Regions from separate parts of the Rahnella sp. JUb53 genome, predicted to be linked through region 2. Evidence: predicted binding sites of a transcription regulator. Region 2 holds the regulator's gene; the other holds the start of a gene.
What was found. The regulator LexA, encoded in region 2, represses DNA repair genes until DNA is damaged. The targets are predictions, from matches to a motif close to TNCTGTATGTACATACAGNA.
Positions count from the first base shown of each region.

Region 1: the regulator LexA is predicted to act here: its motif matches at 1,562-1,581, upstream of EC840_RS01315 (metal-dependent hydrolase).

Region 1 covers NZ_SLYT01000001.1:265,093-268,513, reverse strand. Annotated here, with positions in the region: gene kduI (5-dehydro-4-deoxy-D-glucuronate isomerase) at 1-609, shown strand, start outside; gene kduD (2-dehydro-3-deoxy-D-gluconate 5-dehydrogenase KduD) at 686-1,447, shown strand; gene EC840_RS01315 (metal-dependent hydrolase) at 1,600-2,157, shown strand; gene EC840_RS01310 (L-cystine transporter) at 2,346-3,421, shown strand, end outside.
Region 2 covers NZ_SLYT01000007.1:28,360-31,780, reverse strand. Annotated here, with positions in the region: gene dinF (MATE family efflux transporter DinF) at 168-1,532, opposite strand; gene lexA (transcriptional repressor LexA) at 1,831-2,439, opposite strand; gene EC840_RS16635 (diacylglycerol kinase) at 2,559-2,927, opposite strand; gene plsB (glycerol-3-phosphate 1-O-acyltransferase PlsB) at 3,058-3,421, shown strand, end outside.

The DNA.
Region 1 (3,421 bases), on a different contig from region 2:
GAACTGGGCGTGATCAACATTGGCGGGCCAGGCCTTATTGTGGTTGATGGCACGACGTACGAAATTGGTCATGAAGAAGCACTGTATGTCGGCAAGGGAGCAAAACTTGTTGAATTCAGTAGCGTTAATGCGACTACACCTGCCAAGTTTTACTATAACAGCGCCCCTGCACATACCACTTTTCCAAACAAAAAGATCACGCTGGCGGAAGCCTCACCACAAACTATCGGCGACGCAGCGACCAGCAACCGCCGCACTATCAATAAATTTATCGTGCCGGACGTACTGGAAACCTGCCAGCTGACCATGGGACTGACCAAGCTTGAAGAAGGTAGCCTGTGGAATACCATGCCTTGCCACACCCACGAGCGCCGCATGGAAGTCTATTTCTACTTCAACATGGAAGCGGAAACTGCGGTATTCCACATGATGGGGCAGCCGCAGGAAACCCGTCATTTATTAGTGCATAACGAGCAGGCGGTAATTTCCCCAAGCTGGTCGATTCATGCGGGCGTAGGGACCAAAAACTACACCTTCATCTGGGGTATGGTGGGAGAAAATCAGGTATTCGACGATATGGATCACGTCAAGGTCAGCGAACTGCGCTAACTCTCTGGCTCTGTCACCGCAGGCGGAGCCACTCAATTTTTATGGCGAACATGCCGTTGCAAAAGAGACTCTGAATATGATCCTCGATTCGTTTGAATTAAACGGCAAAGTCGCCATCGTGACCGGTTGTAACACCGGACTTGGCCAGGGCATGGCGTTGGGTCTCGCTCAGGCGGGTTGCGATATTGTGGGTATCAACCAGTCCGCGCCAGAAGAGACAGAACAAAAGATTATCGCCACCGGCCGCCGCTTTCTCGATTTACGCGCCGACCTTAGCAGTATTATAGAAATCCCGAAGCTTATCGAAAAAGCCGTCTCTGAATTCGGCCATATCGACATCCTGGTCAATAACGCTGGAATTATCCGCCGCGAAGATGCTATCGAGTTCAGCGAGAAAAACTGGGACGACGTAATGAATGTGAACAGTAAGACGCTGTTCTTTATGTCTCAGGCTGTAGCGAAGCAGTTCATTAGACAAGGCAATGGCGGCAAAATCATTAATATTGCCTCTATGTTGTCGTATCAGGGCGGGATCCGCGTTCCTTCCTATACCGCATCTAAAAGCGCAGTCATGGGGATTACCCGGCTGATGGCTAACGAATGGGCAAAGCATAAGGTTAATGTCAATGCCATTGCGCCGGGTTACATGTCCACCAACAACACCGAGCAACTTCGCGCCGATGGCGATCGCAGCAAAGAAATTCTCGACAGGATCCCGGCCGGACGCTGGGGTTTACCGGAAGATGTCATGGGGCCGGTAGTGTTTCTTGCCTCAAAAGCCTCCGATTACGTCAACGGTTACACGATTGCGGTAGATGGCGGCTGGCTGGCGAGATAACTGCTCAGAATGTGACAATCAAAAGGCGTATTTTTATACGCCTTTTTCTTTTTAATCAGTCCGTTGACAATTAGTTACAGGGTGTCTCTTCCAAGATTGTGACAGTTTCACTTATACTGGATAAAATAACAGTTATCCAGTTCGGACGCGTCATGACGGCGGAAGGCCATCTCATTTTCTCAATCGCCTGTGCGGTATTTGCCAAAAAGGCGCAGCTCTCTCCGGAGCTGGCGCACGGCGACTGGTGGCATATTATTCCAGGGTCCCTGCTTACCTGTTTATTGCCCGACATCGACCATCCGAAATCCGTGCTAGGTCAGCGTCTGAAGTGGCTTTCCCATCCAATCGCCCGGGCATTCGGTCACCGCGGTTTTACCCACAGTTTACTGGCTGTGGCGGGCGGTATTTTCCTTTTGCGCACGCATTTTCCGCACGACTGGGTCATTCCGGTAGACGCTTTCCACGCCATGATCATTGGTTATCTGAGCCACATTCTTGCGGATATGCTGACGCCAGCTGGCGTTCCCCTGCTTTGGCCATGTCGCTGGCGCTTTCGTCTGCCGATCATCAACAGTCAAAAAGGCAATCAGCTGGAACGGACGTTGTGTCTGATGCTGGTCGGGTTAACGCTGTTCTGGCCCGACTGGACGCCCATCATTGGTGCAATCAATCCTGATATTTTTAATCACATCCTGAAATTGTTCATCTGACCGGCATAAAACACCCGCAACTTGGCGATATTTGATACGAATCAACCCAAAAAGTTATAAAGCATTCTTTTTGGATATAAATGTTCAGGTGTCCAAACTGATATTCTGCTCACCATTGCTTTGGGATGGTGCAAACCCTGTCGGGGACACCCGTTTTAAATATCAAAACTATAAGTCTGGAGTTCGGTATGAATCTTCCGCTCGTTCTTAACGTAGTGGTTTTCGTTGTTCTCCTGTTGCTGCTGGCGCAAACCCGCCACAAGCAATGGAGTCTGGCAAAAAAAGTATTACTCGGTCTGGCCATGGGTGTTGTGTTTGGTCTGGCTTTACAGCTGATCTACGGTTCCGACGATCCGGTACTGAAAACCTCTATTACCTGGTTCAACATTGTCGGTAACGGCTACGTCCAGTTGCTGCAAATGATTGTCATGCCGCTGGTCTTCGTTTCGATTCTGAGTGCGGTAGCAAAACTGCATAACGCGTCTTCGCTGGGCAAAATCAGTTTCCTGACCATCGGTACCCTGCTTTTCACCACGCTGATTGCCTCGCTGGTGGGTATCTTTGTGACCGGCCTGTTTGGTCTGACCGCTGAGGGTCTGGTACAAGGTACGCAGGAAACCGCGCGTCTGACTGCGATTCAGTCAAACTATGTAGGCAAAGTGGCTGACCTGAGCGTGCCTCAGTTAATCCTTTCCTTTATTCCTAAGAACCCGTTTGCTGACCTGACTGGCGCAAGTCCGACGTCAATCATCAGCGTCGTTATCTTTGCTGCTTTCGTGGGTGTTGCCGCCTTGCAGCTGGTAAAAGATGACGCAGAAAAAGGCCCTCGTGTTCTGGTCTTCATCGATATCCTGCAGGCATGGGTGATGAAACTGGTACGTCTGGTCATGAAACTGACCCCGTACGGTGTTCTGGCGCTGATGACCAAAGTGGTTGCCGGTTCCAACATTCAGGACATCATTAAACTCGGCAGCTTCGTGGTCGCGTCTTATCTGGGTCTGGGGATTATGTTTGTGGTTCATGCCGTACTGCTTTCTTTCACTGGCGTGAATCCTGCGAAATTCTTCCGTAAAGTCTGGCCGGTGCTGACCTTCGCGTTCACCAGTCGTTCCAGTGCGGCAACCATTCCGCTGAGTGTTGAAGCGCAAACGCGTCGTCTGGGTATTCCGGAATCTATCGCAAGCTTTGCCGCTTCCTTTGGTGCCACTATCGGCCAGAACGGATGCGCAGGTCTGTACCCGACAATGCTGGCCGTGATGGTTGC
Region 2 (3,421 bases):
TTATGGAGCTGCGTTTTGTTCCTGCAGCTCGTCCTTAACACTTCTAAGGTTAGTAGAGAATCTGGATTAATCCTCCCCGAACAGGGATAAAAACCATTATTAGGATTATTCCAAAGCAGGAAATAACGGCAAAAGAACATTTATCTCTTTGATAAAACACTGCCAATTCAGTGTCCGGGAGAAGAAAACCAGGTATCGCGCTGCCAGTAACGACGCCATATCCAGCCCAGTGCAATCCCGCGCAAGCCGAGGAAGACGGTCAGCGCCAGCCATAACGCATGGTTTCCCAGCACTGGTAAGGTCAGAAGCGTCAGCCCGTATCCGAGCGCTGCAACCACCATGCTGTTACGCATATCCCGCCCGCGTGTGGCACCGATAAACATCCCATCGAGCAGATAACACCAGACCGCCACCAGCGGCAATACAATTTGCCAGCCGAGGTAATGATCCGCCAGTTCACGCAATTCGGGGAGTGAGGTGAGCGCATTTATAATCGCCCCGCCGGCTACGGCATAAATTAGCGCAAAAGCCAGCGCCACCAGTCCGGCCTGACGGCACGCGGCATGCCACACGTTGAGCAGTTTTTCGCGATTGCGCGCACCGAATGCCTCACCGGAATGGGCTTCAATGGCATACGCAAAGCCGTCGAGTGCAAATGCGGTAAAGGTCAGCAGGTTCATCAGAACAGCGTTGACCGCCACAATGTGGCTGCCCAGCCGCGCACCCAGGATGGTCAGTGAGGCAAAGCATAGCTGCAACAGCAATGAGCGCAGCATGATGTCGCGGTTAAGTCCGAGAAGACGGCGCAAATTACCGCGCCACGCACTGGTGATTTCTGAACCGGTGATACCGCGTCGTTTCATGACACGCCAGACAAAATACAGCCCGATGAACAACGTGAAATACTCTGCACTGGCAGTTGCCATCGCCGCACCACGTACGTTCAGCCCCAGCCCCATTACCAGCCAGATATCCAGGATAATATTCAGCAGATTTCCCGCGATCAGCAAAATCACCGGCCCGCGAATATACTGGATCCCCAGCAACCAGCCGAGGATCACCAGATTCGCCAGAGAAGCAGGCGCACTGTACCAGCGGATTTCGATAAACAGCCTCGCCTGTTCCAGCACCGACTGACTGCCACCCACGACATGAAACGCCAGCTCCATCAGCGGATGGCGAAATAACAGAATGACGACACCGGCCAGCACCGCCAGCAAAAAGGGCTGCACAAAAGCACGTGCCAGCAACTGATTGTCTTTTGCGCCCAGCGCCTGTGCGGTCATGCCGGTGGTGCTCATGCGCAGAAACAGCAGCATCATGAAGAGGAAAGTCGTGACCATCGAACCAACCGCCACACCACCGAGATAATCGGCACTGTCGAGATGACCGATCACTGCGGTATCGACCAGACCAAGAAGAGGCACCGTGATATTGGAAAAAATCATCGGTAACGCCAGGGTCCAGAGTGCTTTATCCGCGGGGCTTAGAAAGGTATTTTTGAATGATTGTCGCAGGGAATGATGTTGCATAGAGAATCTCATGCCGGAGGTTCAGGTTATGCCTAAAATGACATCGCCCCGAAAGGGGCGATGATGAGAGAAACGCATTTCTCTTTGAATTCACATGGATGCCAGAGGCGGCCGCCATCCATATTCAATTAGTTTTAGTCTTCTCTATCTGACACAGCAATTTCTGACTCAGCAATTTCTGACCGAGTAATTCGAGTTGCAGGAAGGCGGCAAGTAAGAGAATCCCGATGAGCTGACATGAGTCAGTGATTCGGGTAAACGCACGCAGCCAACGCGTCTGCAGCTCGAAGTACGAAGGTCAGATCCAGTTGCCGTTACGGATGACGCCTACGGCTAGCCCTTCAATGCTGAAATTCTGTTCGCGTAAATCCACCACGATCGGCTGGAATTCGCTGTTCTCAGGCAATAACTGCACCACGCTGCCCTGCTTTTTCAGGCGTTTCACGGTGACTTCATCATCGATACGCGCCACGACAACCTGGCCGTTACGCACGTCCTGCGTTTTATGCACGGCCAGCAAATCGCCGTCGAGGATACCAATGTCACGCATCGACATCCCGCTGACGCGCAGCAGGAAATCGGCGCTCGGCTTGAACATCGCCGGATCAACCTGATAATGCCCTTCGATATGTTGCTGTGCCAGCAGCGGCTCACCGGCGGCAACGCGGCCGATCAGCGGTAAACCTTCTTCTTCTTCCATCAGCAGACGGATACCACGAGATGCACCGGAGACAATCTCGATAACGCCTTTACGTGCCAGCGCTTTCAGGTGTTCTTCCGCCGCATTGGGAGAACGGAAACCCAGACGCGATGCAATCTCTGCGCGAGTCGGTGGCATACCGGTGGTGGAGATATGATCGCGAATAAGGTCGTAGACCTCTTGTTGTCTGGTCGTTAAAGCTTTCATTCCGCCCCCTGGTTGTTTATACAGTCTTGCTGTGAGTATATACAGCTAAACGGTCAATGAAAACCTAAGATTGAATAAAAACAGGGCATAACGGTGATTCCTGGAATACAGATTCCAGATCAGAACCATCGCGGCCAAAAGATACTGACCCAGACAAAAATCGCCAATATGATGGTCAGAAGTACGGCAGCAGAACCGATATCTTTTGCCCGCCCTGAGAGCACGTGAAACTCAGGGCCGATACGGTCAATCGCGCATTCCACCGCACTGTTGAGCAACTCGGTGACGCAGACCAGCATCACGGAGCTTACAAGCAAAATGCGTTCAACCGTGCTGACATCGAGCCAGAAAGATAACAAAATTAACGGGATAGCCACGCTGGCTTCCTGGCGAAAAGCCGCTTCGTTCTGCCATGCGGCTTTCAATCCTTTCCAGGAATATCCGGCCGCTTTATAAATTCGGGTAAATCCAGTGACTTGGTTCGCCATTTCGGGTACTGATCCTTGAAGGGTTGTCCTTAAAAGTGTGCCGTATTTTAGCTTTTATATGACCACAGATCTCCACGGATCTTTCTGGTATCCTTGCGGCGAAATGGCTAACAAGAGGCTTCACGTTTTTATGTCAGGTTGGCGTAGACTTTATTACACATTATTGAATTTACCACTCTCATTGCTGGTAAAGAGCAAGGTCATACCTTCAGATCCGGTTACCGAGTTGCATTTGGACCCGACGCGCCCGATTTTGTACGTATTGCCTTACAACTCCAAAGCAGACTTGCTGACGTTGCGTGCGCAATGTCTGGCAGAGAATCTGCCCGATCCCCTTATTCCGCTGGAAATCGACGGAACGCTGCTGCCAAGCCATGTTTTCATTGCTGAAGGCCCGCGCGTGTTCTCGTATTACACGCCGAAGCAGGAATCCGTAAAGCTGTTCCACGACTATCTGGATTTGCACCGCAACAATCCGGATTTAGACATTCAAA